DNA from 4 places in the Marinomonas primoryensis genome. Region 4 is predicted to be linked to each of the others. Evidence: predicted binding sites of a transcription regulator. Region 4 holds the regulator's gene; each other region holds the start of a gene.
What was found. The regulator PhoB, encoded in region 4, activates phosphate uptake and scavenging genes when phosphate is short. The targets are predictions, from matches to a motif close to TGTCATANNNNTGTCANA.
Positions count from the first base shown of each region.

Region 1: a site for PhoB is predicted at 4,179-4,196, ahead of MP3633_RS15365 (choice-of-anchor I family protein). Genes of this name have one in related genera too.
Region 2: a site for PhoB is predicted at 3,346-3,363, ahead of MP3633_RS04690 (phosphatase PAP2 family protein). Genes of this name have one in related genera too.
Region 3: a site for PhoB is predicted at 5,383-5,400, ahead of MP3633_RS04650 (PhoX family protein). Genes of this name have one in related genera too.

Region 1 is NZ_CP054301.1:3,288,789-3,296,616, reverse strand. Features, by position in the region: gene ppnN (nucleotide 5'-monophosphate nucleosidase PpnN) at 1-1,300, shown strand, start outside; gene glsB (glutaminase B) at 1,373-2,284, opposite strand; gene MP3633_RS15365 (choice-of-anchor I family protein) at 2,447-4,129, opposite strand; gene nudC (NAD(+) diphosphatase) at 4,238-5,041, opposite strand; gene tdh (L-threonine 3-dehydrogenase) at 5,114-6,139, opposite strand; gene MP3633_RS15350 (glycine C-acetyltransferase) at 6,139-7,347, opposite strand; gene MP3633_RS15345 (polysaccharide deacetylase family protein) at 7,554-7,828, shown strand, end outside.
Region 2 is NZ_CP054301.1:1,005,677-1,013,504, forward strand. Features, by position in the region: gene MP3633_RS04665 (VOC family protein) at 1-222, shown strand, start outside; gene MP3633_RS04670 (2-hydroxyacid dehydrogenase) at 219-1,154, shown strand; gene MP3633_RS04675 (5-carboxymethyl-2-hydroxymuconate Delta-isomerase) at 1,213-1,563, shown strand; gene MP3633_RS04680 (phospholipase A) at 1,602-2,591, shown strand; gene MP3633_RS04685 (hypothetical protein) at 2,699-3,271, shown strand; gene MP3633_RS04690 (phosphatase PAP2 family protein) at 3,432-3,947, shown strand; gene MP3633_RS04695 (MJ1255/VC2487 family glycosyltransferase) at 3,944-5,035, shown strand; gene MP3633_RS04700 (dienelactone hydrolase family protein) at 5,082-6,005, opposite strand; gene folM (dihydromonapterin reductase) at 6,232-6,954, shown strand; gene folE (GTP cyclohydrolase I FolE) at 7,026-7,709, shown strand.
Region 3 is NZ_CP054301.1:993,543-1,001,370, forward strand. Features, by position in the region: gene MP3633_RS04620 (hypothetical protein) at 44-202, shown strand; gene MP3633_RS04625 (DUF883 family protein) at 576-881, shown strand; gene MP3633_RS04630 (hypothetical protein) at 887-1,282, shown strand; gene MP3633_RS04635 (hypothetical protein) at 1,286-1,693, shown strand; gene MP3633_RS04640 (ABC-F family ATPase) at 1,858-3,444, shown strand; gene MP3633_RS04645 (methyl-accepting chemotaxis protein) at 3,540-5,177, opposite strand; gene MP3633_RS04650 (PhoX family protein) at 5,518-7,419, shown strand; gene MP3633_RS04655 (EAL domain-containing protein) at 7,755-7,828, shown strand, end outside.
Region 4 is NZ_CP054301.1:3,989,801-3,997,628, reverse strand. Features, by position in the region: gene cysZ (sulfate transporter CysZ) at 257-1,036, shown strand; gene MP3633_RS18575 (response regulator) at 1,036-1,878, shown strand; gene phoR (phosphate regulon sensor histidine kinase PhoR) at 2,016-3,359, opposite strand; gene phoB (phosphate regulon transcriptional regulator PhoB) at 3,356-4,051, opposite strand; gene ubiA (4-hydroxybenzoate octaprenyltransferase) at 4,136-4,990, opposite strand; gene MP3633_RS18555 (chorismate--pyruvate lyase family protein) at 4,987-5,538, opposite strand; gene MP3633_RS18550 (HDOD domain-containing protein) at 5,554-6,822, opposite strand; gene MP3633_RS18545 (amino acid ABC transporter ATP-binding protein) at 6,918-7,697, opposite strand; gene MP3633_RS18540 (amino acid ABC transporter permease) at 7,720-7,828, opposite strand, start outside.

The sequences.
Region 1 (7,828 bases), 700 kb from region 4:
GGCTCGTTTGTCGGAAGAGTCTGGGCCGTTTCATGAATTGTTTCATCGTTGTGCTTTGGCCATTTTGAACTGTGGCAGTGATTCTGATGATCCACAGGCGGCCATGGAAGAGTTTAACGATTTTGAAATCCGCATCGTGCAAGAAGAGCGCGGTGTGAAATTACAGTTAAAAAATGCGCCAAGCTTTGCCTTTGTTGATGGCAGGATGATTAACAGCGTCCGCGAGATGTTGTTCAGCGTGCTACGAGACATTATTTTTACCCAGCATGAATACAGCTTTGCTAGCGGTTTAGAGGGTGCTAGCTCCAGTAAGTTGACCAATGTGGTGTTTGAACTATTGCGTAATGCGGATGTGTTTCGTCGCATTCAAAACCCGGACATGATTGTGTGTTGGGGTGGGCATTCTATTGCTCGCCATGAGTACGATTATACCAAACGTGTGGGCCATGAGCTGGGTTTGCGTGAGCTGAATATTTGCACTGGGTGTGGGCCTGGTGCCATGAAGGGGCCGATGAAGGGCGCTGCGATTGCTCACGCCAAACAGCGGATTAAGGATGGTGTTTATCTTGGGTTAACTGAACCTGGCATTATTGCCGCCGAGTCGCCAAATCCCATTGTGAATCAGTTAGTGATCATGCCAGACATTGAAAAACGCCTTGAAGCCTTTGTGCGTGCGGGGCATGGCATTGTAGTTTTCCCTGGTGGCGCCGGAACTGCTGAGGAAATCCTCTATATTTTGGGCATTCTTTTGCACCCTAAAAATGCGGATGTGCCTTTTCCTTTGGTGTTTACAGGGCCAAAAGAAAGCGCTGATTACTTTGAGCAAATTCATGCGTTTATCGGTGATGTATTGGGTGCTGAGGCGCAGAATAAATATCGTATTATTATTGAAGACGAAGTTGAAGTGGCTCGAGTGATGAAGCTGGGAATGGAGGAGGTGCGTCAGTATCGTAAAGCGCATAAAGATGCATTTTATTACAACTGGAAACTGCATATTCCAGAAGAATTCCAGCATCCATTTGAACCAACACATGAAAAAGTTCGTGAGCTAAATCTAACCTTTAATCAAGAAACGCATTTGCTGGCGGCGGATTTACGTCGTGCGTTTTCGTCTATCGTGGCTGGTAACGTGAAAGCGCAAGGCGTGGCGTATATTAAAGAGTTTGGCCCGTTCGAGATTCATGGCGATAAAGCTCTGTTGGCAAAACTAGATGCCTTGTTGCAAGCTTTTGTACTTCAACAACGAATGAAGCTTCCTGGTAGCGCGTATGTGCCTTGCTATAAAGTGATCACCGACTAAAACTATTTTAGTTAATAAATGAAAAAGGCCTCTAATGAGGCCTTTTTAGTGTCTGGATATGAGATCTGCTTACTAGCCAAATACGGACCAACCGTTACTTTCGGACAGCGCTTCCAGTGCGGCTATTCCCGCTAAGGAATTGCCTGATTCATTCAGTTCTGGCGACCAAACACAGATAGAAAAGCGATTTGGTACTATGGCTATAATGCCACCACCAACGCCACTCTTCCCCGGCAAACCCACACGATAGGCAAAATTCCCGGCTTCGTCATAGAGCCCGCTGGTGGCGAGTAAGCCATTGACTTGAGTGGTTTCACGGCGAGTGAGCACTTGTTCGCCAGAATGATGTGAGTAGCCCTTGTTGGCTAAAAAGCTAAATGCCTTAGCAAGGTCAATGCAGTTCATGCGCATGGCGCAGTTATCAAAATAGTTACGCAATACCGCTTCTACATCGTTTTCGAAATTACCGAATGCTTGCATCAAATACGCCATAGACGCGTTGCGTGCGCGAAACTCGTACTCTGAGTTGGAAACGACTTTATCGGAACGTAATTTAGAGTTTCCTGCTAGGCGGCGAATAAATTCTCGCATAGCGTAATGTGGGGATGCAAAGCGTGAATGGTTCATATCGCTGACGACAAGTGCGCCCGCATTAATGAAGGGGTTACGTGGAATGCCCATCTCATACTCTAACTGCACCAGTGAGTTGAAGGGATTGCCAGATGGCTCTCTACCGACTCTTTCCCACATGTCTTCACCATAATGTTTCATGGCAAGGGTTAAGCTAAAGATTTTTGAGATACTTTGAATGGAGAAGTTCTTCTTGGCTTGACCTGTGTGGTAAAGCTTTCCGTCATTACTGTAGATGGCAATGCCGAATTGATTAGGGTCAATGTTTGCAAGCGCTGGTATGTAGTCTGCGACTTTCCCTAAGCCAATTAATGGCCTCACTTTTTTTTCGATTGAGCGAAGTAATTCTTCCACGTTGTTCCCAGTGTTATTTTAAGGTGTGAATAAGCGATGAAAGCGAATTCAATTTGCTGGCTAGTATAGAGACAGTGAGATGAATTCCCTAGTGGAATTTCGGCTTATATTAAACGTAAAAAGCCCCCAAAAAGGGGGCTGAAATCCTGTGTTCAAGGTTTTTTATTTACTGGGCGAAATGCCATAAACGGAGGTGGTTCCGCTTACTTCGTTGCCAACAATCAATAATGCTTGCCCGCTTGGGCTGTCTTCTTTTGAAACAAAAGCCATGCCTTCAGGCCCAAGGTCGCCTGCTGCAGAGGTATCTACTTTGGCGTCGAAATCTCGGCTGGTTAAATATTGAATGAACTGACTTTTCTTGGGTACGGTAATGTCATACACCATGATACCGCCCACGCGTTCAAGTCCAATAAAAGCATAAGTGCGACCGTCAATTTGACCTACGGTTAAGGCTTCAGGCTCAGGTCCTTTGTCATCACTGCGTGCATCTGTTTTGTTTGAGTCGTTTGAAGCATTGAAGCCTTTTTCGCCCAATGCTTTTGCGGTAATGCGTTCGAAATCACTGCCACTATCAAATACTTGCTCGCCGGTGTCGCCGCTCAAGATGGAAAAAGAACGGGCGCCGTAGCCATACAGTTGCGTGTAGGTGCAGTTATTCGGTGCGCCTTTTGTGAGTTTGCAATCTTGCGCGCCTAGCGTGCTGGTAAATTTCATGCGACCAAGATTTCTTGAATCGTCCAGCTTACCTTCAATCTCGTGTTTTAGTGGACTGGTTAGGGCAAGACGACTGTTTAGCTCGTCGGCTAACTCTTTCACGCGATATTCTTCGCTGAAGCCTTTGTAGTCTCTTGAGTCACCTTCGTTTGCTGTTACTAAGTAGGTTTTACCTGATACGGTGTAAGATGCGATGGTGTCTGGTTGATATAAGCCCAATACTGGCCAGTTTTTCAGCTGAATGGTTTTATCCTTGTCGCTGACGTCTAGTTCGTTGCCCGTTTGGTTATAATCTTTTGTGCCTAATGCCCAAATGGTGGACACCGACTTTTTCATAAGATCGATTTTTGCAATGCCGTTGTTTTCTTGCAGTGATACAAAGGCATAGCGGTTGTCTTTAGAAACTGTGACGTATTCTGGCTCTAAGTCTTGAGCAACACTGGCATTAGGGCCGAAAATACGCAGTCCGTCAGGTCGTTCTGACGCGCGCGAGCCGCCGTTGTTAAAATCACGAAACGTCACTTGAGTAACATCGCTTTGCGTTAATGTCGTGATGTCATTGGGTAAGGTAATGATGCTTACGCTGCCTTCTGGGTCTACGGTGTATTCATCATTAGGCTCGCCTTCGTTGGCAACAATCACCTGTTTGCCATCGTGCGAGAAGGTCACCATGTCTGGTAGTGCGCCGACTTTTACCGCAGTGATAAAGGTATGGTCATTGATGTTATAAAAAGCGATGTACCCCATGTCTTGTTTTGGCTTGGCTTCAATAGCAGCGGCCATGATGCCGCTATGGACACTAACGCTATTGGCAGCGCCAAGGGATAAACCGGTTAACGCGGCCACGTCTGCACTGACATCAAGTGTTTTGATTTTGTATGGCGCAGCGGGATTGCTCATGGACAGCACATCGACTTTGCCCGAATTGGCGTTTATTACAAAGGTTTCTTGCGTTTTAGCATCGTATGCCACTATTTCTGCCGCGCTGCCATCAAAAATGCCTGACTCATAACGACCGAGGAAACTTAATTCGATGGAAGTCGTGGCACCAGCTTGTTCATTATTAGACGTGGCGCAGCCACCAAGTAATGCCACGGTGGCACATAAAGGTAATGCAATGGGTAAACGCATGATTCTTCTCCGGAGGGATAAAATGAGTGCGGCTACAGTAACGGCTAATTATGACAATAATATGGCAAGCAGCGGTAAGTGTTTACTTACTGCTGCTTTATTTATGAACTATTTTTTATTGTTAATATGCGCAATATGATGGGTGATTAGTTGTCCTGAAATGGTCGCGCTGTTGGGTATGTGAGGTAAATTGTCGATGTGGTACCAATTCGCCTCATCAATTTCTCCTGGTGCGGGAGTGATTTCACCAGCAACGTAATCCGCAAAAAAGCCGACCATAAGTTGATGAGGAAAAGACCAAGGTTGACTGTCTACATAGCGAATGTTGGTGATTTCAAGCCCTACTTCTTCACGCACTTCACGTGCCACAGCTTGCTCTAATGTTTCACCCGCTTCGACAAACCCCGCAATATTACTGAATTTACCTTTGGGTGCGTGAAGTCCACGGGCCAGTAAAATATGGTCGTCTTTGCAGATTGATACAATGATGCAAGGCGAAATTCGTGGGTAATGACGCAAATTACACGTCGGGCAAATCTTAGTGTGTTCCGCTATATGTTTTTCTTGCATGGGTGTTCCACATCGTCCACAAAATTGATGGTCTCTGTCCCACGTTGATAATTGATGAGCGCGACTTAATAGAAGGTAATGATCCTGATCTTGTAAGAAGAGCAGTTCTCTTAAGCCTACTTCCGTAAAGCCTTTTGGTACGGATTCAAAACGGCAAACAAAGACATCTTGGCCCTGCCACTGTCCACAGTAAATGGCACTCATTTTTGAGTTTGGTTGAAAGTGTGTGAAAGGTATTAAAAAAAGATTGTCTTGTTCAACCAGCACTTGATTACGATGTAGCAAAACATAGAGTGCGTCTTGATGGGGGAGCGGGTGTGTTTGAGTGCCAATTTCTAACATGTTCTTGCTCTGTTTGCGTCTAAAAGAATTACGCTAACGCGATCATCTTCTAGACGCAATAACCTAGCGGATTTAATTCCAATCCAGGATCACTTTGCCAGATTGGCCTGACGCCATAGTATCAAAGCCTTTTTGGAATTCGTCTACATTAAAGCGGTGCGTAATAATGGGGCTGATGTCTAAACCAGATTGCAACATAGCGGCCATTTTGTACCAAGTTTCGTACATTTCACGTCCATAGATACCTTTAATAATCAGGCCTTTAAAAATGACTTGGTTCCAATCTATTAGCGTGTCTTTTGCTGGAATGCCGAGCATGGCAATTTTTCCGCCATGATTCATATTTTCTAACATAGAGCGAAATGCTTGATCATTGCCGGACATTTCCAATCCAACATCAAAGCCTTCGTGCATGCCTATTTCATTCATGACGTCTTTCAAAGACTCTTTGCTAACGTTCACCGTTCGAGTCGCGCCCATTTTTTTCGCAAGCCCTAGACGAAAATCATTTACATCGGTAATCACCACATTGCGAGCACCAACATGCTTTGCAATGGCGGCGGCCATGGCGCCAATGGGGCCTGCGCCGGTGATTAAGACATCCTCACCGATCAAATCAAAGGACAGAGCGGTATGAGTCGCATTTCCAAACGGGTCGAAGATTGCCGCCATTTCATCACTGATGTTGTCAGGGATTTTGTAGGCATTGCTGGCAGGAATGACTAAATATTCGGCAAACGCGCCAGTACGGTTCACGCCAACGCCTAGTGTTTTACGGCAAAGGTGACGACGTCCTGCACGACAGTTTCGACAGTGACCGCAGGTAATATGGCCTTCGCCTGAGACGCGATCGCCGATTTTGAACCCTGATACTTCTGGGCCAATCTCGGTGATTTCACCAACAAACTCATGACCGACGGTCATTGGTACAGGAATGGTATTTTGTGCCCAGTCGTCCCAATGATAAATATGCATGTCTGTTCCGCAAATAGCGGTTTTTCGTATTTTGATAACAACATCATTGTGGCCGCATTCTGGTTGGGCTACTTCTGTCATCCAAATGCCTTTTTTGGCATGAAGCTTAGCAAGCGTTTTCATTATTTTATTCCTTCAATAATACCCATTTCGCGACCGACTTTCGCAAAAGCAGTAATGGCTTGATCGAGTTGTTCCGTTGTTAGTGAGGCTGACATTTGTGTTCGAATTCTAGCTTTTCCCATCGGCACAACGGGATAAGCAAATCCGGTGACAAAAATCCCTTCTATATATAGCGCACTTGCCATCTCTTGAGCGAGTGTTGCGTCTCCTAATATAACGGGAATGATTGGGTGGTCGCCAGGTACTAGGTTAAACCCTAAGTCGCTCATCTTGGTACGAAAGTAAAGGCTGTTGTTTTTTAGCTGCTGACGAGCGGCACCCCCTTTTTGAAGTGATTCAAGGATTTTTATGCTGGTGGCGGTAATAACAGGCGCCAATGAATTAGAAAACAAATATGGACGAGAGCGTTGACGTAACCAATCCACAATGTTTTTAGAGGCACTGGTATAACCACCCGATGCGCCACCAAGGGCTTTTCCTAATGTGCCAGTAATAATGTCGATTCGGCCTAGTACGCCACAATATTCATGGCTACCACGACCATTCTCACCTAAGAAACCAACCGCGTGGGAGTCATCTACCATGACGAGCGCATCGTATTTGTCCGCAAGGTCGCAGATGGACTTTAGGTCCGCAATAATACCGTCCATGGAAAAAACACCATCAGTGACGATGAGCTTGGTTCTAGCGCCCTCTTTGTCGGCCTGTTGAAGGTTCGCTTCGAGCTCTTTCATGTCATTGTTAGCATAGCGATAGCGCTTTGCTTTACATAAGCGAATTCCGTCAATAATGCTGGCATGATTTAACGCATCACTGATGATCGCGTCTTCTTTACCAAGTAATGTCTCAAACAGTCCTGCGTTGGCATCAAAGCAAGATGAGTACAGGATGGTGTCTTCCATCTGAAGGAAGTTACTGAGACTTTTTTCCAGCTCAGTGTGAATGTTTTGAGTGCCGCAAATAAAACGGACAGAGGCCATACCATAGCCATAATCGTCTAGTGCTTTATGCGCCGCTGTTGTTACGTCACTGTCATTCGCTAGCCCAAGATAATTGTTTGCACATAAGTTGATTAACGGACGATTGTCTGCTGTCGTAATTTGACTGGCTTGAGGTGTAATAAGAGGGCGCTCTTGTTTGTAGAGGCCTTGTTGTTTAAGCGTTTGTAGTTGTGTGTCGAGTTGCGTGTGAAATTCAGCTCTGCTCATGTGATTACCCCTGACTTACCTATACTTAATGTTGATAACGAGTGATATGTGTTCAATGAGTGTAGGGCTGAGGCCTGAATAAAAGTAGATGCAGTGGTGTAGCAATATGGCCATAACAGTTTGTGTCTATCGTTGGTTGCTGCACTGGTCATTCTGTCTATTCGTCGCGTAGAATGAGGACAAATATTAACCAAAAAGGAAAAGGTATGTTGTCAAAGTTTCACTACGGCATCTTGTTTGGTGCAATGAGCGTCAGTATGGCGGTTCAAGCTCAGGATTATTTACCTGTTCTTCAATATCACCATGTAAGTGTCAGTTCACCTAAATCGACTTCTGTTACGCCAGAGCAATTTACTGAGCACATGGACTATTTGAAAAACGCTGGTTTTCAGGTGGTTGATCTGCGTTCTGCATTGGACGATTTACAAGCCCATAAGGCATTACCTGAAAAAGCCGTCGCGATTTCTTTTGATGATGCCTA
Region 2 (7,828 bases), 1.1 Mb from region 4:
CATCTTGTTTCTATGCCACATTTCGGTTTGATTTTGCCTCTGGATGAGTGGCAAAAAGTAGCAAAGCGTCTAACCGAAACGAATGTGGCTTTTGAGCTTGCTCCAAGTGTGCGTTTTGAGGGGCTGCCCGGTGAGCAGTGGACGATGTTCTTTAAAGACCCAAGTGGTAATGCCATTGAGTTAAAAGGATTTAGAAACCTATCTCAGGTGTACGAAAAATGATTCCTTTTGTGAGTCGTATTGATCCGCTAGAACAAGATGCTTGGATTAAAACCTTATCAGTCGCTATGCCCGATGAAGTAATATTGCCTTTTTCTGATTTGACGGCAGCGCAAAAACAGCTGTGTGATGTGGCTATTGTTGCCAATCCTGATCCTCAAGACCTGCTAGCACTCCCTGCTTTAAAGTGGGTTCACAGTATGTGGGCAGGGGTTGAACGTATGATGAATGAGTTATCTTCACCACCTTTTTCAATTGTGCGATTGATTGATCCGGATTTGGCGAAAACCATGTCGGAAGCGGTGCTGGCTTGGACACTATTTCTTCATCGTGATATGCCAGCGTATGCAAAACAACAAGCTAGAAAGTCATGGCTGCAGCGATCTATGGTTCGCGCACAAGACCGTCGAATTGGTGTGTTGGGGCTGGGGGAATTGGGTAAAGTGAGTGCTCAACGTTTGGCACAGAATGGTTTCTCTGTCTCGGGATGGAGCCGGAGTGCCAAGAAAATAGACGGCATAACGTGTTTTCATGGTGACGATGGGCTGACGGCGTTATTAGGTCAAAGTGATATTCTGGTGTGTCTGTTGCCTTTGACAATGGAAACGAAAGGTTTGTTGAATCAACAAACTTTATCGCGACTCCCAGAGGGTGCAAGGCTGATTAACTTTGCTCGTGGGCCTATTATTGATGATGACGCTTTACTTGTTATGCTTGATGAAAATCATATAGATCATGCGGTGTTGGATGTTTTCATGCAGGAACCATTGCCCGTCAATCATCCATATTGGCAAAACGCTTCTGTGACAGTCTTGCCGCATATTTCGGCGCCAACCCACCCTGTTAGTGCTAGTGACATCGTTGCGAGTAATATAAAAAACTTCCGATTAACGGGTGATATACCTCCTGCTGTCGACCCTGTTCGGGGTTATTAATTCTAGTGTTAAGCGCGCTGTAATTTGTGCGTAAAAAATATAAAAAATGGAGCCAGCTATGCCACATTGTATCCTTGAATACAGTCAAAATTTAGAACAAGAAGTACCACCAGTTGACATACTCGAAGCAATAAAAGGTGCTTGTATTGCGTCCGCTATTTTTTCGGTGGAAGACATTAAACTTCGTAGTGTCCCCTATAAAAGCTTCATAACGGGTGGGCAAGAAGATGCTTTTATACATGTGACATTAAGAATGTTGTCTGGGCGCACTTGCGAACAAAAAAAGCGACTTTCTCATTTAGTTTTAGAGTCGTTAACAAAATTTTCATTAAAAGATGTTAGTTTTTCAGTTGAAGTGTGTGATATGGATCGTGATACCTACGCTAAAAAAGTGATTCATTCTGAATAATTATGGCAAATATTCTCGTCAAAAAAAGGTTTTACATAATGAAAGCGACCATGTGCTCAATGTTACTTCTTCCAAGTTTGCTTTGGGCTCAAGTTGAATCTTCTGAAGTAGACGATAGGTCAAAGGCGGAGACTGATAACGTGCTCGTTGCGGTGGAGGAAAAGGATGAACCTTACTCACCTGAAGAGCCAGAAGTACCAGAGTCGATTGCAAAACGTGCTAAAGAGGCCAATGGGTTATTTCAACAAAGGGAAGACAGAGAAACGGCTACGGTAAATAATCCGTTTGTTATGACACCTCATAAGCCGAATTATTTTTTACCGTTTGCTTATACCTCCAACCCAAATGATCGTGCTTTTTTAGGTGAAGATAGTGACTCGGAAAGTTTGCAAAGTGTTGAGTTTAAATTTCAGCTGAGTGTGAAGTTCCCCGTTGCTTATGACGTAGTTGGGCGAAATAGCAGTTTATGGTTTGCCTATACTCAGCAAGCCTATTGGCAGGCATATAACAGCAATATTTCTGCGCCTTTTCGTGATACCAATCATGAGCCTGAAGTCTTTATCGTTACGAAGCCGAAGCATGGTTTTTTGGGCATTAAACCAGAATACGTTTCATATGGTTTTAATCACCAATCGAATGGCCAATCAGGGGATTTATCCCGCTCTTGGAATCGATTCTACGTAGACTTTTTGTTTGAGACCGGTGATACCGCGTTCTCTTTTAAGCCTTGGTATCGAATCTCTGAAAGTTCAAAAGTAGATGACAATCCTAATATCGAAAAGTATTTCGGTTATGGGGAGTTGAATGTGATACACGTTATTGATGATTACAGCATTGACATCATGCTGCGAAATAACCTTAAGTCGTCGGATAATAGAGGCGCACTTCAAGTTGGTTTTAATTTTCCTCTATGGGGGAAAACACGGGGCTACATTCAATATTTTAATGGCTATGGTCAATCTCTATTGGACTATAACCATCAGACTCAATCCCTTGGTATTGGAATTATGCTGACCAACTGGCTGTAGTTCGAAGGCTTTATCGTGTCCATAGAATTTATAGTGTCATTAAATTGTCATGATTTCGTCATTTTTTGCTTTTAAGGTGGGTATCAATCTTACTTAGGAGCTACACCATGAAATTGACGTTTTTACCTGTTGTAACAAGTTTAGTCGCACTTACATTACTAACCGCCTGTGGTGGTGAAATGGTTAAAAAAGATGAGGCAAAGCCGATGGCTGAAGCTGTGTCTTTGAATAATGAAGACTTGTACGAGGTTCACCATGATGGCCGGATTTATATTTTTGATGATCGTGCTGTCTATGAAGAGTTTCTACAAGTTGGTGAAACTTCATATCGCAAAGTTCGTATTGGTGCAGGCCCAAAGGGTAAAACGATTGTATTTGGTTTAACTAATGCGGATAAAAAGAAAATGTCGGGCATAGCCTCAGTCGATATGTACGATGGTGCATTGGACGCGGCGACACCTTTTTATGGTGAAATGCGAATAGACGGCCGAATTTATGTTTTTGGGTCCTTACAAGAAATGAATAGCGCGCGGATTGTTGGTGAAGTGCCTCTGCGTTATACGGATATCGGATCTGGGCCAAAAGGCGAGACCGTTGTATATGCTTTGAACAGCAGCAATAAAAAAGTTAAGCCTGAAGCGATGATCGCGTTATTTCATAAAATGAATGATATGAAGTAATTAATCCGCTTAATATTTTAAAAATGCCTCGTCATTACGAGGCATTTTTTTGTCTGCGTTTTACTGTGTAAGGGTGTCATTAAGTTGTCATCTAAGTGCCACGGAACTGACATTTTACTGGTCTATGTTGAAAGTAAGAAAAAATCAGTGAGGTGATAAAATGAATATACTCCAAAACATTCATGCATTTGATGTACAGACTTTTTATTGGTGTATGGCACGCAAACATAGAGCTAAGTTAACCCAAATAGGGCGCGCTATATCGTTTTCAGCGGATGGCCCTATGTATGCTTTGGTTGCCGCACTAGTTTGGCTGGCAGGATTTGAGACATTGGTTTGTGTGCTAGCCTTTGGTTTTTTGATTGAACGCGCCGTATATTTTGTTTTAAAGCGAGGTTTTAAGCGTCATCGTCCTGCCGATGCGTTAGATGACTTCAGTAGTTTTATTATTCCATCTGATCAATTCTCTTTTCCTTCAGGCCATACATCAGGCGCATTTTTTATTGCTTTCTGTTTGAGTGAGTGGTTTCCAAGCTTGAATATGATGTTGTATTTCTGGGCCGCTAATGTCGGTTTATCACGCATCTTTCTAGGTGTGCATTTTCCTACGGATACGGTGATTGGTGCTTTATTAGGCAGCACTTGTGCTGCAGTGGCAATAGGCGTTTTAGTATGAAAATCCTTTATGGTGTGCAAGGTACCGGTAATGGTCATATTACCCGAGCAAGAGCCATGGCGGCAGAAATGCATGCAGCAGGCTTTAAGGTGGACTTTGTGTTCTCCGGTCGTCCACCGGAAGACTATTTTGATATGGCGGTATTTGGTGCCTATCGAACGTTTCAAGGCTTAAGTTTTGTGGCCCGAAATGGACAGTTAGATTTGTATGCAACCTGCAAGAATGCGAACTTTTTTATGCTGTATCGAGACATTCGTGCACTGGATACGAGAGGTTATGATTTAGTCATCACTGATTTTGAGCCTATCGTTGCATGGGCTGCTAAACGTCAGGGTGTGCCTTGTATTGGTTTTGGTCATCAATATGCGTTTAAATATGATATTCCGCGTTATAAAAAGAATGTTGTTGCACAATGGATTATGTCAAATTTTGCACCCGCGGATACGCAATTAGGCGCTCACTGGCATCACTTTGGTTATCCTATTCTACCTCCTCTTATTCATGCTCAAGAAATGAAGAATATCACTGATCCTGATCAAGTATTGGTGTATCTACCTTTTGAGAACAGTGAGGCGGTACTGGATTGGCTTGATGGCGTTCCTAACTATCATTTTCGCTTTCACTGTAAAGACATTGAACCCGGTATTTATGGCAATGTTGAAATATTTCCATTTGGTCGTGAGTTGTTTCAAAAAAATTTAAGCGAATGCGAATCTGTATTGTGTAATGCCGGATTTGAGTTGAATTCAGAGGCTTTGCAACTGGGTCGACGCATTTTAGCGAAGCCGTTAAAAGGGCAAATAGAGCAGCATTCCAATGCCATTGCGTTGGATTTTTTGGGCATTGCCAAAACGAGTGACGTTTTGAATTCGGAGATTATTCAAGATTGGTTGGAAACGAGCCGTGTGGTTCAAATCTCTTATCCAAATGTTGCTCGCGCTGTGGTGGCTTGGCTGCAATCGAATAACGATACGAGTGTGGCGGATTTGTGTGAGTCGTTGTGGCAGCAAACTCCGAATGTGCGCGGAATCGATTTTAAATACAATAAAGACACTTCTGAGAACAACGAAAAAAGCGTTACGGCCTAATTTTCTGGCCGTAACGCTTGCCCATAACATTTCGCTTCATGTTTTATTAGGCGTTTAATGCCTTATTAAAGAATTGAATCGTACGCTCCCAAGCAAGCTCTGCGTTTTTCTCTTGATAACGCGCTGTAGAGTCATTATGAAAACCATGGTTTGCAGTAGGGTAAACATAGGCGGTGTAATCGACCTTATTTGCTTTGAGTGTTTTTTCGTAATCTGGCCAAGAATCATTCACACGTTTATCCAACTCAGCAAAGTGCAGCTGTAATGGCGCTTTTATTTTGTCTATGTTGGATTTGGCTGGTGTGCCGTAATAAGGCGCACCGGCTTGAATCGTATCTGGCATTGCAGCGACTAAGGCGTTGGTTAAATAACCACCAAAGCAGAAACCCACCATGCCAACTTTTCCTGTGCTAAATGAATGATTCTTTATTAGGGTTGCTGCATCCATGAAGTCGCCTTCGATTTTATTGCCGTCTAGTGTTTTCTGCATAGCGCGGCCTTCGTCATCGTTTCCAGGATAACCGCCTAACGGGAAAAGCGCATCCGGCGCGAAAGCAATAAATCCCGCTTTGGCGAGACGTCGAGCCACATCTTCAATATAAGGGTTAAGACCACGGTTTTCATGAGCGACAAGTACTGCCGGTGCTTTATTAGTCATGTCTACGTCTTTGGGAATGACGAGGTAGCCTCGCGCTTTACCGTGGCCGTTTGGCGAATCAAACTCCACGTAGCTGGCTGTAATTTCAGGGTCATTAAAGGAGACTTGCTCTGCAAGCGCATAGTTTGGCGTTAACGCGCCAGCGACCACAGAAAGAGTAAGTCCCGTAACGCTGAGTGTGCCAAGTCGAGACAAAAAAGTACGACGGTCAATGTCGCCATGGGCGTATTCGTCGTACCAATCAAAAGCTTCTTGAGGGATATTCTTGCTGGATGGCATGCTTGGGGTTGATTTAGCTGTCGGTAAGGTCATCACAATTCCTTCTTTGTCGGGTTGATTTGTATGAGCAACGCATTGTTTAGAACTTATTAATGAAAAGTGGTTCAATGGATACGTATAAAAAAAGATATTAGATGGCATAGATTGATCTTTTTTTTACAAACATACGTAACTAAATTTAGCAGAAATAAAATATAGGCCTTTGTTAGGTTGTTTTTTCATCTGCTTAATGAAGATAACTCAGTAGGAACGGATACTAATGATGCGTAAAATGCCAATTATTATCACTGGTGGAGCTCAGCGTCTTGGTCTTGCCTGTGCAAAGTCATTGGTCACGCAAGGGTACCGCGTGATTATTACTTATCGTCGTGAACGAAAAGACATCGCCGAGCTGGAAGCGCAGGGTATAACGTGCGTTCAAGCCGATTTTTCAAGCAGTGCTGGTGTCGATGACTTTATTGAAAAAATACAGCATCAATATTCGGCGTTGGGTGGCATTATTCATAATGCATCTGAATGGGAGTCCGAAGAAAGTGCCTCGGATACGGCGCTTTTAATGGAAAAAATGTGGCAAGTGCATGTATTTGCACCCTATCGTATAAATCTCGCCTTCGAAGGATTATTATGTGCAGGATCTAAGCTCGATGGGCAAGCAGACATCATTCACATGACGGATTATGTGGCGGAAAAAGGCAGTGATAAACACATTGCTTATGCATCGAGTAAAGCGGGCTTGGCAAATTTAACGTGTTCCTTTGCCAAGCGGTTTGCCCCTCAGATTAAAGTCAATGCGATCGCACCGTCACTTCTCATGTTTAACAGCGGAGACGATGCTGAATACCGTAGTAAGGCATTGAATAAATCTCTACTGCGCAAAGAACCAGGAGAGCAAGAAGGTGTACTAGCGGTGCAGTACATATTAGGCAGTCGTTATATGACTGGTCGAACATTGTCACTGGATGGAGGCAGGCATTTGGTTTAACTCGCCAAATATGACTTCTCTTTTAACGCCTCCATGTCATGAGACAGGGTTAAGCAACTTAGGACAAAGATATGAACGCTAACATAGCTGTACAAACCAATTTAAATCGCCTTGTGTTGTCTGATGAGGCTATTAAAGTACGTGATACCTTAATCAAAAGTGGTTTAGAAACCCCTATGATTGATAATGGCCTAACAAGCGAAGAAAAGTATCAGCGCATTAAAAACTCATTTGAAGAGATTGTGACGACATTGGGGCTCGATTTGACCGATGATAGCTTGGCTGAAACGCCACATCGTATTGCTAAAATGTACGTGAAAGAAATCTTCTCAGGCTTGGACTATGCTCAGTTTCCAAAAATCACTGTCATTGAAAACAAGATGAAAGTCGATGAAATGGTAAAAGTGAGCGACATTAGCTTTACCAGTACATGCGAACATCATTTTGTGACAATCGATGGACTAGCAAAAGTTGCTTATTTGCCAAAAACAAAGATTATCGGCTTGTCGAAAATCAATCGTATCGTGCGATTTTTTGCCCAGCGTCCGCAAGTACAAGAACGTCTAACTCAGCAAATTTTAGTCACCTTGCAAGCGTTGCTAGAAACCGACAATGTGGCGGTCAGTATCAGTGCTGTGCATTATTGTGTAAAAGCTCGAGGCGTTATGGATGCAAGTTCTTCTACTCAAACAACCGCACTGGGTGGTTTGTTTAAACGCAGCGATAAAACGCGTGGTGAGTTTCTTGCCAGGTAGTTTTTTAGGTAAAAATACTTTTGTTTAGTTTAATAAAAAGAGCCTTATGTTCAAGGCTCTTTTTTTATGTCATGAAATCAGGCAAAGTGACGCAGCGTATAGAATTATTTGGCTTTGAG
Region 3 (7,828 bases), 1.1 Mb from region 4:
CTAGCATGACATTACTAAATTCATGAAAGGTGAGGAAAGCAAGATGGCTCGTTTCATTAAAAAATTAGTAAATGTACATGTATTCCACCGTCGTTCAGGTACTTCAAAAGCACTGGAGACAGAAACGGACATGGATGAGTATGAATGGAAAGGCTGGGGCGCTTGGGTTGATTTAAAAAGTAGTGACGACGCTTATCTTTAAATATAACAGTTAGAAAACCATGAAAAAATTCATGAATCGATTTGCATATTGTCTAACTGTTTTTGTGCAAAAAGGTTCTCTTTTTTAAAGATCGACCATATAAAAAGGAAAGTGAGCGCGTTTCTCCGTGTACATTTGACGACCAAAATATAACCCAGTAGGCTAGATAACAAGGTAGAAGTTAAACCTTTTGTTTCGTTATTTCTTTCTCGGTGATATTTGAGATATCGCCTTAAGAGAAATACTGGGAATAAAAAGATTGATATTCTTGCCTGATCCGTATCATGCATTAATTGTTTGTTTTTTGTCGCACTTCGGACTTCAATTCGAGGGCGCTGACAAATCAGTTTCATTTTTAGAAGGAGAATAAAGAATGGCTACCGGAATCAAAAACACGACCCAATCAAAAGCACATGAAAAAGTAGATAGTGCGGCTGAAGTGGCCCATAAAGGGGTAGACAGCGCGGCTGAAGTGAAAGAAAAAAGCCAAGAACGTATCGAAGAAGTGGCTCATCAAATCAGCGAACAAGCCCATAAAATCGCGGAAACAGCGAAAAGCCAATCAGAAAAAGTATCTTCTGCCGTGGGTGAATACGCCAAAGAACATCCAGTCAAAACTATCGGTATCGCCTTTTTAGCAGGTGCATTGGCTGCTAGTTTTTTGTGCAAGCGTAAATAAACTTCATGGAAACACCGCCGCATTCAGACTCGCAATCGAAGACCGACTCACCCGATGAGACGTCGGCTTTTGATGAGGTTATCATCTCACACAAAAGTTGGTTGAAGAGCGTATTAGGGTTAGGAGCACTAGAAGCTAAAATGTGGGTGACTTCGAGCGCCCAGCTCCTCGCCTTAATGTGCGGTGTCATTTTCTTGTTACTCACTACGTGGTTGTTGCTTATTTCCACCGCGGCTGCCATTGCTTGGAGTTATGGCTTTTCACTGGTTGGTATTTTATTGAGTGCCACTTTGATGACTTTTGTCAGTGCGGCTGTCTTGCTCTATTTGGTTGGAATTACATTGAAAAACATGAATTTTACCCGCACGTTGGACGCTATTATTCCAACGGAAGAGGAATAAGTAATGTTTGGTCTTAAGCGTATGCATAGGCAACGAAAACACTTGTACGAACGCACTCAACGACTGGGAAAACGTGCCAAACTATCTCGTGAAAATGCCATTGATGACGTTCTAGACAAAGCGACCAGTCCAGCAGGGTTGATTGCAAGCTTTGTTTTAGGCGCGAGTACGCAACTGGATATCACAAAGAAAATTCGGAAGAGCCTATTAAATGGTGCCAGTCGAGATGTGTTGAGTTTTTTATCAACACAAGTGATGGCTTACATGGCCACAGAAGCCCCAAAAACGGCGACGAAAGAAGAGAATCCCTCTGTCGATCAGCCTCCAACAATGCCTGCTCAAGATCCAACAGTACCTTTCGAAGAAGACACGGATCAGCAATCGGTGAAGGAAACTATCCCGCGCTATTAAGGCGTGCTCTTCTCTAATATGGTTGTTTATTCAAAAAACATCGCTTAGTCCTCGACTTTAGTGCATTAAATCACTATATTCGCCCCCCTTTGTGTTTATATTTTGTACGCTGATCAGGCGACAAGCGTAAACGGCTTTCTATTCTTTTTTTTCAGGACTTTCTTTTGATTTCCACGGCTAATATCACCATGCAATTTGGCGCAACGCCATTGTTTGAAAACATCTCAGCGAAATTTGGTAACGGCAATCGTTATGGCCTAATTGGCGCTAACGGTTGCGGTAAGTCCACCTTCATGAAAATTCTCAGCGGGGCACTGATACCGACTTCTGGAAACGTTTCTATTACGCCGGGTGAAAAAGTCGGTACCTTGAGTCAGGATCAGTTCGCTTTCGAAGAATACTCCGTTGTTGATGCCGTTATTATGGGCGATGTGGCGCTGTGGAAAATTAAACAAGAGCGCGATGCGATTTACTCCAAGCTAGAAATGAGTGAAGAAGACGGTATGCGTGCCGGTGAGCTAGAAGCAGAGTTTGCAGAAATGGATGGCTACAGCGCCGAAAGCCGTGCAGGTGACATTTTATTAGAAGCCGGGATTGAAGAAAATCATCACTTTAGTCTAATGAGCCAAGTCGCACCAGGTTGGAAACTTCGAGTATTACTTGCGCAAGCCTTGTTTGCTAATCCAGACATATTGCTGTTAGACGAACCAACCAACAACTTGGATATTCATACCATCAACTGGTTGGCTGATGTATTGAATCAACGTAAATGCACCATGATTATCATTTCCCACGATCGTCACTTTTTGAATTCTGTATGTACGCATATGGCAGACATTGATTTTGGTGAGTTGCGTATTTACCCAGGTAACTACGAATACTTTATGGAAGCGTCGTCTCTTATTCGTGAGCAGCTTTTAACCGAGAATTCGAAAAAAAGTGCCGAAATGGAAGATTTGCAAGCGTTTGTAAATCGATTCTCTGCGAATGCTTCGAAAGCGAAGCAAGCCAGCTCTCGTGCTAAAAAATTAGATAAAATTGAATTGTCAGAAGTAAAACAGTCAAGCCGGATGACGCCATCGCTAAACTTCAAACAAGATAAAAAACTTCACCGTCAAGCATTGATTCTTGAAGAGCTTGGGCACGGCTACGAGGATGAACTATTATTTACAGATGGCAGTATTATTCTTGATGCTGGTGCTAGGCTTGCGATTATCGGTGAGAACGGTGCGGGTAAAACAACCTTTCTTCGTTGTTTGATTAATGAATTAGAAGCCAAACAAGGTGAAATTAAATGGGCAGAAAATGCTGTTATTGGTTATTGCCCGCAGGACAGCACAGAAGATTTTAATTCTGATATGACTTTGTTTGATTGGATGTCAAAATGGCGTACGGTAAAACATGATGACTTAAAAGTTCGCGCTATGCTGGGTCGCTTATTGTTTACGGCCGATGACTTTAATAAGAAAGTCCGAGTTTGCTCTGGTGGTGAGAAGAACCGTCTATTGTTTGGTAAGTTAATGATGATGGACTTAAACGTTCTTATCATGGACGAGCCAACCAACCATATGGATATGGAAGCGATTGAAGCCCTTAACAATGCTTTGATCGACTTTGATGGCACCTTAATTTTCGTCAGTCACGATAGAGCGTTTGTCTCGTCTTTGGCAAACCGAGTGATTGAAATCAAAGGTCAACAGATTATTGATTTCCAAGGTACTTACGATGAATATCTCGCTCATCAAGCCTAATTTTATTTAGATTCAAGTATTAAAAAAACCGCTTACTGATATTCAGTAAGCGGTTTTTTTGTTTCAAGTCTTTCTAAATGCAATGTAAACGCAAATTACAGTTTAAAAATAGACATGACTTCTTGGGTGTCTTTGGCTGTTTTTGCTAAAGATTCGCTGGTAGCGCTGTTTTGTTGGACCTGCAAGCCTGCTTGGGCGGAGAGTTCAGAAACCTTTTGATTTAAATGGTTAAGTTGCTGCACCGCTTCGCTTTGCATGGTGACACTTTGAATAACTTTGTTACTAGCTCTGTTTATTTCACCTACTGATAGGGAGATATCTTGTAGATATTGTGTGGAGAGGGTGATTTCTTCTGTGGTTTTTTGTGATTGCTGATGGCTCGCGGTGATACGAGCTTCGGCTTCTTTCGCACCACTTTGAAGCTTACTGATCATGTTTTGAATTTCATCGGTGGACGCTTGAGTTCTACTTGCCAAGCCGCGTACTTCATCTGCTACAACGGCAAACCCTCTTCCCTGCTCACCTGCTCTGGCCGCTTCTATCGCTGCGTTGAGGGCTAATAAGTTAGTTTGTTCGGCAATGGCACTAATGACGTCTAGTACTGAACCTATGGTTTGTGATTGTTCTGCTAGTTGTACGACGGTGTTTAAACCCGCTTCCAGATCCTCAGAGAGCTTTTCAAGAGATTCTACTGTTTGTTTAATAGAGACTTGTCCCGTTTGTGTTTTTTCTGCTGTTATTTGTGCAGAGGTAAGGGTTGACTGAGTGCCTTCAATGACTTCATTTTTAAACGTATCAACTTCTTTGATGGTTTTTGCCATTTCCGCAAACATGCCTTCACGCTGTTGAGTGATCGTTTGTGTTTTTGCTGCAACGGATTTTAATTCTTGGCTTTTGCTTTCAACTTCTTTATTAAGGGATACCGCTTTAGTTAAGGTTTTTGAAAGACGCTCTACAAAAGTATTGTAATAGATTGCAATCTCGGTCAATTGATCTTTGCCTGACTCTGGTAGACGCGTTTTTAAGTCGCCATCGCCGGCTGAAATGTTGTGCAAGGCGGTTTGTATTTGACCAATGGGTAAGAGAATTGAACGTACAATTAAAAAGGATATAAGCAGAGATATTAATATGATGATACTACTGACTGTACCCAGCTTAATGGCTTCTTGTTTGAATTGAGAATCCACATCATCTAAGTAAATTCCGGAACCGATGATCCATCCCCAAGGCTTAAAGCCTTGTACATAGGAAATTTTCTCTACCGGTTTTTCGCTGCCAGGCTTTGGCCACAAGTAGTCAACGAATCCAGCTTCTTTCGCTTTGACGACCTTAACGAACTCTGAAAAGAGTTTTTTGCCATTTGGATCTTCTAGATTGGTAAGGTCTTTTCCATCTAATGCCGGTTTGACCGAGTGCATTACCATGATGGCATTATAGTCATTAATCCAAAAATACTCTGATTCTGCGTAACGAATGTCTTTAATGGTTTCCATTGCATGGCGTTGGGCGTCGGCTTTAGTAAGCTCACCAGATTGTTGAAGTTTGTAATAGTGTTTAAGGACGCCTGTTGCTGTTTCAACAACATGCTTCGTTTGAGAATATTTTTCATCAAGAAGCGATTGTTTATTGACGGTGAGAGTTAAATAAATGACTAGTAATAGTCCTAGAGAAAAGAAAAAAACCAAGCTGGTTAGGCGTAGGTTGATTGGGATTTTGCGAAGCGTATTTATCATTACGTCGTCCTCGATAGGTATGTTTATTTTTATAATATCTAAGGGAGGTTAAAAATTGTTACTCCTGTTTTAGTCACCATACTTTATGAGTCGCTGCCAACATGCTGTTTGATGATTTTCCTTTCTTTAAATTGCGTTCATATGCGCCTGATTTTACGCATTTAATGCTCACCCTTTCAGCCATATAACCATAATGCTAAGCCTCTGTCATTTCTATGTAATCTTTTGCCTATAAATTGATGATTAACTTCCTTTTTGCAGGGGGAGGTCATTTTTGGTCACCCGCATTATTGGACTAGTCGCCAATTGGGATAAATATATTTAATAGTAGGGCAATATTATGAAAATTGAACAAAAACACAATTTAAGTTTTGATGAATTAGATGAAATTGCGCGACCTGCGCCACGCGTCGTAGAGTTCGAAGAAGTGGCCAATAAAATGGTTTCTCGCCGTGGTTTTTTGGGCAGTGGTGTTGCTGTTGGTGCTGGTGCATTTGTAATGGGCTCCACTACGTTATCAGCAGGAAAAGCATTGGCGGCTGGTACAGACGAGTCCCGTCTTGCGTTTAAAATGGTCAAGGCAAATGGTCTTGATACTATAACGGTGCCTGAAGGCTATAAGTGGGAAGTGGTTGTTTCTTGGGGTGATCCATTGTTCAGTAATGCCCCAGCGTTAGATACCACTACAGGTGGTACAGGCGCTTCTCAAGAGTTGGCTTTTGGTGATCATAACGATGGCATGGCTTTTTTCTCGAAAGATGGCAAGCAGATCATGGCCATTAACAACGAATACACCGATGGAAAAACGCTTCATGCGAATCGGGCTGATGGTATGCCTGAAACGGCAGACGATGTTCGTAAAAATAAAGCGGCGCATGGTGTCTCTATTGTGGAGGTGGCTCAACGTGGTGGTAACTGGGGGATTGTTCAAGACTCTGTATATAATCGCCGTATTACCGCTGATACAGAAATGGACATTACCGGTCCAGCTCGAGGTCATAAATGGATGCAGACCTCAGAAGATCCTAAAGGCTTGGTTGCCAAAGGCACTTGGAATAACTGTGGTAACGGACAAACACCGTGGGGCACTTATCTTACTTGTGAAGAGAACTTCAACGGCTATTTTACTGCCAATGATAAAAACTACAAAATGCCTGAAGCGTTTAAACGTTACGGACTTAGCACAGAAGGGCGCTACAATTGGGCTATAGGTGATGCGCGCTTTGATTTAATCAAAGAGCCCAATGAGCCAAACCGTTTTGGTTATGTGGTTGAGATCGATCCGTTAGATCCAACATCTCGTCCAAAAAAACGCACTGCGCTGGGTCGCTTTAAGCACGAAAATGCAGAATTGACCATCGCTTCAAATGGCCATGTTGTGGTCTATCTTGGCGATGACGAACGCGGCGAGTTTTTGTATCGTTTTGTGTCTAAGCATAAGTATTTAGCGGGTGGTCATAATCGTGACTTGCTGGAAGAAGGGACATTGTTTGTTGCCAAATTCCACGATAACAATCGTGGTGAATGGCTTGCTTTAACACCAAAAACAACAGGGATGACAGACGCCGAAATTTCGATTCATACTCGTATGGCTGCCTCTAAAGTGGGAGCGACAACGATGGATCGCCCTGAATGGGTGGCAGCAAACCCAAATAAAGTGGAAGTCTTCTGTGCTTTGACGAACAATAAAAACCGTGGTGTAAAACCAAATGCGGGTGGTGATGCGACCCCCCCAAGTGGCCCTAACCCTCGAGTAGAAAATAATTTTGGTCAGATCGTTCGTTGGGTTCCTATGAACGAAGATCATACCAGTAGTGAGTTTAAGTGGAACTTGTTTGTACTGGCGGGCAATCCGGCGGTTTATGACGATGCTAATGCGGGCTCTCAAAACATCAACCAAGATAATATGTTTAACTCGCCAGATGGCCTGAAATTCGACTCTAAAGGGTTGTTGTGGATTCAAACAGACGGTAATTATTCAAATGCCAAAGGCTTCCAAGGTCAAGGTAATAATCAGATGTTGGTTGGAGACCCAGAAACCGGTGAAATTCGTCGTTTCTTAGTTGGGCCAAATGAGTGTGAAATTACAGGGTCTGCTTGGAACGCCGAACGAACCACTATGTTTATTAGTGTTCAACACCCTGGCGAGAAAGGAAATTCTCATTGGCCTGACGGCGGACAGTCTGTTCCTCGTTCTAGCGTCGTTGCGATTTCTCGTAAAGATGGCGCAGTAATAGGCTAAGAGTTTTCACTGATGAAAAAAGCCAGTATGACATTCATACTGGCTTTTTATTGCTCGTAGACTCTTTGTATAATGCTTAGTTGCCTGAATCGACCCTTTTTATTTCTAATCGTGTTGTGGACCATGACTTATGTCATTAAGTGTATAAAGTTTACTTATGACATCCTTGCTTCATTATAGATAAAATGTCAGTCTTAGTTTTCTTGGGCAAAGGTACATAACTTATTTTTTCTTTATAATTTATATACTTACTTCGACCATCCTAGTTAGTTTTCTATTTTAGGGGTTGTGGATAGAGTGCCTCGGCAGGATATGAAAAATTTAAGTGAGTAGTAATGGGCGTCGTACTTTCTAAATCACTATTTATAAAGCAAGCGGTTTTAACCTTAGCGCTTGCGATTGTTTTAAG
Region 4 (7,828 bases):
TTTATCCGTCTTACATTTTCATAGTTCCCCAATTCACTAAAGGTCACAATCGAAATTGCGTATCAGGTTATGCGTCTGATAAAGGTAAGATTCATAAGCGTATGATAAAAAATGACTTCTTATGTCTATAAGGCTTGAAAATACGATTGATTCGGATGATTGACTCCTTTAATTGGAAAGGCGTTGTGGAGCCGTGAAAGTCCTCATGATATTCTTTGTTTCTTAATATAAATTAGAAAAAAGGTAATACGACATCGTGATAACACACCCATTTAAAGCCGCCGGGGCTTTTTTAAGAGCGTTCCCTTTGGTCTTATCGAAAGAGTTAAGGTTGTTTATATTGGCGCCTCTGTTGGCCAATTTTATATTAGTGGGTCTGTTGTACATGGTCGCCTTTAGCTATTTTCAAACGCTAATGGATTCTGCAATGGGGTACTTACCTGAATGGATTTCTTTTTTGAATTGGCTGTTTTATCTAATTTTCGCCGCTATTATTAGTGTGCTTTTGTTTTATAGCTTTTCTGTAGGTGTTAATATTTTAGCCGCGCCTTTTATGGCATTTTTAGCGGAAAAAGTGGAAGAAAAAGAAACCGGAAAAGTCTTTGATGAAAGCCTAAACACCAGTGTTATCATGGCCATTATTGGGCGTAGTTTGCAAAGAGAATGTCAAAAAATACTGTATTTTTTACCCCGTTTTATTTTATTGCTTTTGCTGTCTTTTATTCCGCTTGTTAATGTTATTGCGCCTGTGTTGTTATTATTGTTTTCAGCTTGGATGTTGTCGCTTCAATATATGGATTATGCCTTTGATAATAATAAGGTTAAATTTCATGATATGAGAATGGCATTACGCTCTAAGCCTTTGTTATGTTGGACGTTTGGCGCAATAGTAATGGTTGGTCTGACGATTCCGTTCTTCAATTTATTTGTTATGCCGATTGCTGTTGTGGCAGCCACGTTGTTGTGGATTTCGGTTTTCCGGTCAGAGCATGGTGATTTTTCCGCTTTGTTAGATCGCACTGATGGTACTTTTTAATGTCGTTAAAAATTTTGGTAGTAGATGATGCCTCTTTTACACGTGACTTGATTCGACGAACTTTGCGTAAGCAGTTTCCGGCGGTTGAAATCGAAGAAGCGGTGAACGGTCGTAAAGCTCAGCAAATGCTGACGAAAGTACAGTTTGATATGGTGTTGTGTGACTGGGAAATGCCTGAAGTAACGGGCGTTGAATTGCTTAAGTGGTGCCGAGAGCAGCCAAAATATAAAAAAGAAGACGTTCCTTTTGTGATGATTACCAGCCGAGGTGATAAAAGCCACGTGGTGGAAGCGGTTCAGTCTGGTGTGACGGATTATCTAGGTAAGCCATTTTCGAGCGAGCAACTGATCAATAAAGTAGTATCTGCTGCGAAGAAGCATAAAATCGATGGCAAGTTATCGTCACAAAAACCTCGCGAATCCATTGCGCCTGGCGGCGTTAGCTCTGCGTCATTGGATGTATTGATGGGGGCTGGAAAATCCACGCCAGTGCAAGCGACGAAGTTTACTAATCCTGATGCCCCCGCCGTCGTTGTTAAGGATGTCAAAATCCCTACCTTGGTACGATTTGAGGCCAAGCAGTTTCGTTGCATGATTGTCCAGTTTAGCAAGACCGAAGCGACCATGTTCATTAAAAGCGATGATGTGGTACCACAGGTGCTGGGGCAAGCGGTATTAGACTTAGAGTTTGGCGGTAAGATAAATAGACTTAACTACTACATACAATCGGTTGCCACGACAGAGAAAAAACACGACTCCACGTTTTTGACTGTGATACTGAGTTTGATCGATCAAGACAGTGAGAAAGAAACGTTTATAAAGCAGTTATTCGACAGTTTATAATCCCACCCCCCCCTTCCCTTAATAAGGGGAAGGAACAAGTCTGTACGCTACCCATCCCTTTGAAAAGTGAAGAAACAAGTCTGTACAGTACATTGCTCCTCCCCCTGATAAGGGGGAGGCTGGGAGGGGGTTATGTTTTATTCTTGTACATTTGAAGGTGTTTCACTGTGGGATGTGATGGCTGGAATGTTGTCTGTGCGTGTTCTACTCGCGGGAAAATGACAGGAAAAAGTGCTTCCTTGGCCAGGCTCACTGCGTATTTGCAGTTTGGCATCATGGTGTAATAAAACATGCTTCACGATTGCCAACCCAAGACCCGTACCACCTGTTTTTGATCCTCGTCCCTTATCAACTCTGAAAAAGCGCTCTGTTAAGCGTGGAATGTATCTTGGGTCGATACCCAGTCCAGAATCTTTGACTGAAAAAACGCCGTTGAATTCGCTCGATTCCCACTTAATCGTGATGTCGCCGCCATCCGGTGAATATTTAATAGCATTGACGATAAGGTTCGAGAAGACACTGTATAGCTCTTTATAGGAGCCGTACAGACGGGCTTCCTCAGGAATATTGACTATCAGCGTATGTTTGTCATTCAAGATGGCTTCTGTGGCGTTGGTAACGGACTGTACGAAGTCTGAGACCCTGTGCCACTGGTTTTCCTCGCGCTTGTCGTCACTTTCTAAACGAGACAACAGCAAGAGATCCTCAATGAGTTGCTCCATCCGCTCAGATTGCTCAGACATATTCACAATGCCTTTTTGCATGCTTTTCGGCAGACTGTCCTTAAACATGTCGAGTGTTTCTAAATAGCCTTTTATGACGGTGAGCGGCGTTTTTAATTCATGGGAAGCGTTGGCAACAAAGTCTTTGCGCATTTGCTCCAGCAAATGTAGGCGGGTCACGTCACGCACAAAAATCAGGTGATCGTTCTTATCGTACAAGGTGGTTTGAATTTCCAAATAGACGCCGTCTTTCGCAGGAGATTTGATAATCAAGGGTTCGCCAAATCGCTTTTGGCTGAAATAACGGAAAAATTCAGGACTACGGACAATATTAGTGATCACTTGGCCGCGATCAACAGGACGCATCAGGCCAAGAAAATGCGCTGCAGAGTTATTCCACCACTCTAAATTACCTTGGTTGTCGGCCATGATAACGCCTTCTTTTAAGGCGGTCGTGGAGCTTTCTATTCGCGTTAGTGCTTGGCGCATCCGACGCTTGGACTTACGTTGTTTCTTATGCAGACGATAGACGGCATCAAAGACTTCGCCCCAAATGCCGCTGGCTTCTGGTGGCGCTGCGCGACCAGAATGGCGTAACCAATAATGAAATTGATACAGTTGATACAGCTGCCAGTATAAAGATCCCAAAACATACAGCAGTAAAACACCTAACAATTGCCCAATAATAAGGCCTATTACAACGCAAGCCGTTAGGCCTGCTAACCAAGTAATAATGGTGTTTCGCCAAATCGTTTTCATAGGGGCCTTTTTGCTGAGAAGCGGTAGCCAGTACCTCGTACCGTTTGTATCAGGGAATCGTGGGTGCTACCAATGGCTTTGCGTAAGCGACGTATATGTACATCAACCGTACGCTCTTCAACGTAGACATTTCCACCCCATACTTGATCCAACAGCTGAGCTCTTGAATAAGCACGTTCTTGGTGGGTCATCAAAAATTTTAACAAGCGATACTCTGTTGGTCCCATTTCTAATGGGCGAGTACCAATAGTGACTCGCTGGCTGATCGGATCAAGGACCAAGCCTTCTATTTCGATAGGCTCGTCAACGCCTTGAGGTGTCGCTCGTCGTAATACTGCTTTGAGTCGCGCAACCAGCTCACGTGGAGAGAAAGGTTTGGTGATGTAGTCATCAGCACCCACTTCGAGACCTTGGATTTTATTGTCTTCTTCGCTTTTTGCGGTCAGCATTATGACCGGAATTTCGGCGGTTGTGCTGTCTTTTTTGAGTCGGCGAGTCAGTTCAATACCGCTACCACCAGGCATCATCCAATCGACCAGAATAAGATCTGGTCGATGATCGACAATGATTTCATGGGCTTGCTGAATGTTTTCAGCTTCTAAATATTCGTAGCCCGCCATTTCGAGTGCTATAGCGATCATTTCGCGTATAGACGACTCGTCATCAATAATTAATACTTTTTTACCGGTCACAGGATTTATCCTCATCTCAGGAACGGTTTCATTAAAGCGGCCTAATGTGACAGTTTGGTTAAAATGTCACAACTTTGCCATATATTACAAAAAATAGTTTGCTGCTAGGCCGATAAAAACACAGTAACCAACGCGGTTATTGTCTAAAAAAGATCGAAAACAGGCTTGTCGATCGCGATTTTTTGCTTGTTTAAACTGCAAATAAAAGAGTCCTACACAAACGAACAAGGACACAAAATAGGGCCAACTCAGTCCTGCGAGTAAGCCAATCCATGTCAATAATGACAGGGTTAACCCTTGCAAACAAAGAATGACGAATAAGTCGTATTCTGCAAATAATATAGCAGTAGATTTCACACCAATTTTGAGGTCATCTGGACGATCTGTTATTGCATAATACGTATCGTATGCAATAGTCCAAAAGCAGTTTGCTACGAACAACATCCATAATTCTGGATCGGCTAAATCACCGCCTTGCGCACTGTATGCCATAGGGATAGCCCAAGAAAAAGCCAATCCAAGAAAAAGCTGTGGCAGATGGGTGTATCGTTTCATAAAAGGGTACAGAGCTGCCAGCCCTAAGCCGACGAACGACAGCAAGATGGTCTGTAGATCGGTAAACAGTACCAAGATAAAACTCAGTACACAGAGTGCGGAAAAGAGTAAAAGGGCTTCTTTTTCTGACACTCGACCAGATGGTAAAGGCCGATTTTTTGTGCGATCAACGCTTCCATCGATTTTTCTATCGGCGTAATCATTGATCACACAACCCGCTGAACGCATGCTAAAAACGCCCAATATAAAAATGATGAGCAAATGCCATTCAGGCATGCCATCAGCGGCAAGCAATAATGCCCACAACGTCGGCCACATTAATAAAAATGAACCAATAGGGCGGTTAAATCTCGTTAATTCTGCGTAATCTTTTAGTTTACTCATAAAAATCCAAACAGCGGTTTTAGGTGGTTAATATCATCGAAGAATGCTTCGTTCACTAATATGCCGGGTCCAAACTGATGAAATACAGAGCGTCTTGCCCATAAGGCACTTTGTTGATTGGGAAACATACTTCTTGGCAATTGCGTTATTTCAATGGCGCTTCGAGTCAGTGCACGATGTTGAAACAAATAACCGCCTAAGGGCTTGTCTTTTAGGTGCTTTACTTGACGCCAATGGCCTCGTAGGGATTTGGCTGGGATAATCGAGCGAGCATATATGACGGCCTTACCATCCACCTTGAGTAGTACGGTGCGAATTCGAGCCGCTTCCCTTGGGCGCAACTTGAGACATTTTCGCTCTCGAGCTGTTGGTGCCCCCCAAGCGTCTTCGATGACGTGAACCGTTAATGTGCCGAGGCTTTGTAGTTTTGCTGTCAAAGAGTCGTGAGTGACCAGCCAAGGCCAGAGCGTTTTAGGTACTTTTACTTTATTGATTCGATGAACAGGCGCCCATCGATAGTCAAATTGCTGGGCGGCTGAGGGGTTCATTAATGTCATAAGAGGTTAAGCATTCATTTTATTAATCAAAGCGACCATTTTATACAGCTCTGGAGATTTTTGATAAACCGCATCACGACACGCTTCGGCCTCTTCTAGTGTCAGGCCTATTTCCTGCAGAACGGATGGCTCAATGATCCCTTCATTGCGTAGCTGGAATGAGACATACAGCAGTTTTGCTAAAATGGCATGTTCGCCGTAATAATGTGGTTTTTTACTGTATCGGATGGCGGTCCAAATATTGTCTGGCAAGCTCCAGTAACGCAATAACCAGGAACCTAATTGTTCTTTGGTAAAGTGCAGTATCTGCATTTCAATCAGCTCAGAAGACAGATGCGCGTTCGCTTCTTGATACCGAGAAAGGATAGAAAAATGTGGCGGTAAAATAGTGCTTATGGCCAAGTAGCCAAAGTTATGCAGCAAGCCAGCAAGATAGGCATGACCGATTTTTGGGCGGCCTTGATTTGGCATGGCTTTGACCAAGGATTCCACGAGCACGGCATTAGAGACAGAGTCGAGCCAAAAGTCTTCATAGTGACGTGGACCATCTTCGGGCGCTTGAAATGCATTTCCCATCGAAAGTCCAAGCGCTAGGTTCATTACCATATCAAAGCCTAGGACTCGAATAATAGCGTCTTCTACTGATTCTATGGCGCCTGGAGCACCATAGTAGGGTGATGACGCCCAGCTGACGACTTGTGCCGCTAGGCTTGGGTCAAGAGCGATAACGTCACACAGTTCATCGGTTCCCGCCTTTGTGTCAGATGACAGGCGAATAATTCTATGTGAAGACGCCGGTAAAGGAGGGATCTCTAGAGTCTCTTCTAAGCGCTGTTTAAGCCTAATAGACTGGAAGCGTCCGAGTGCTTGGAGAATCTGCTCCTCATCGTCTTCATGATTGTCTACGGGTTGTTTTATTAGTTGCGTACTAATGGAGATGTTTTCGAAGCGGTTTAGTGGACCAGAAAACATACTTTCTAATTCTGCCGATGTCGTATCGCGATAGAACCCATTCACTTTTGTTCGAATTGACACAGAAGTTTCTTTGAGAATATTGGCTTCTAATATAGTCGTTATACTGTTGGGTTTGATGAGAGGGTCGCCCGAACTGTGATAGTTGGTAACGGGCTCAAAACGCCGCTTAGTTATTCGTGATACCGCAGCAATATCGAGCATATTGCTATCAGGAAAAATAACCTGCAATCGACCTGTGTGATCAGCTAAATGCACAACCCGTAATTTCTTGTTTGGCTGAAGGTCTCGAGACGATTCCATTAAATTCCTTGTAAACAATGGTTAAGCTGCATAAATAAAAAAGCCCCTAACAGGGGCTTTTGTCAATATAACAGATTTTAAAACCAAGTAACTGTTTAGTGATTTAGAATTTGGCTTAAAAACATTTGTGTACGGTCATGTTGCGGGTTATCAAAGAATTGATGTGGCTCATTTGCCTCAACAATTTCCCCTGCGTCCATGAAGACAACACGGTCGGCAACGGTTTTCGCAAAGCCCATTTCATGTGTTACACATATCATGGTCATGCCTTCCTCCGCTAACTGAACCATAACATCCAGTACTTCCTTGATCATTTCTGGATCAAGTGCTGATGTAGGTTCATCAAACAACATGATGCGAGGCTGCATACAAAGACCGCGAGCGATCGCCACACGTTGCTGTTGACCACCAGATAACTGACCAGGGTATTTCAATGCTTGGTTGGCGATTTTGACGCGTTCCAAGTAATGCATTGCCATTTCTTCAGCTTCTTTTTTAGGTGTTTTACGAACCCAAATTGGTGCTAGCGTTAGGTTTTCCAGAATCGACAAGTGTGGAAATAGGTTAAAATGCTGAAAAACCATACCCACATCCTTACGGATTGCTTCAATGTTTTTCAGATTGTTGTTCATTTCAACACCATCAACCAGAATCGAACCTTTTTGGTGTTCTTCTAGACGGTTGACGCAACGTATCATTGTCGACTTACCAGAACCAGAAGGACCACAAACAACGATGCGTTCGCCTTTTTTGATGCTGAAGTTAATGTTCTTTAGTACGTGAAAATCACCGTACCATTTATTAACATCATTAAACTCGATGATTGCTTCTTCGCCCTGCTCAAGTTGGGCACGAGCCATATTTGTATCTGTCATTATAAAGACCTCAAATTCTTAACTAATTTCGCTTGTGCCCAGTTTCTAACTTGCGCTCGATTCTCATACTGTAACGTGACATACCAAAGCAGGCCGCCCAGAAAACAAACCCAGCGAAGGCATAACCTTCA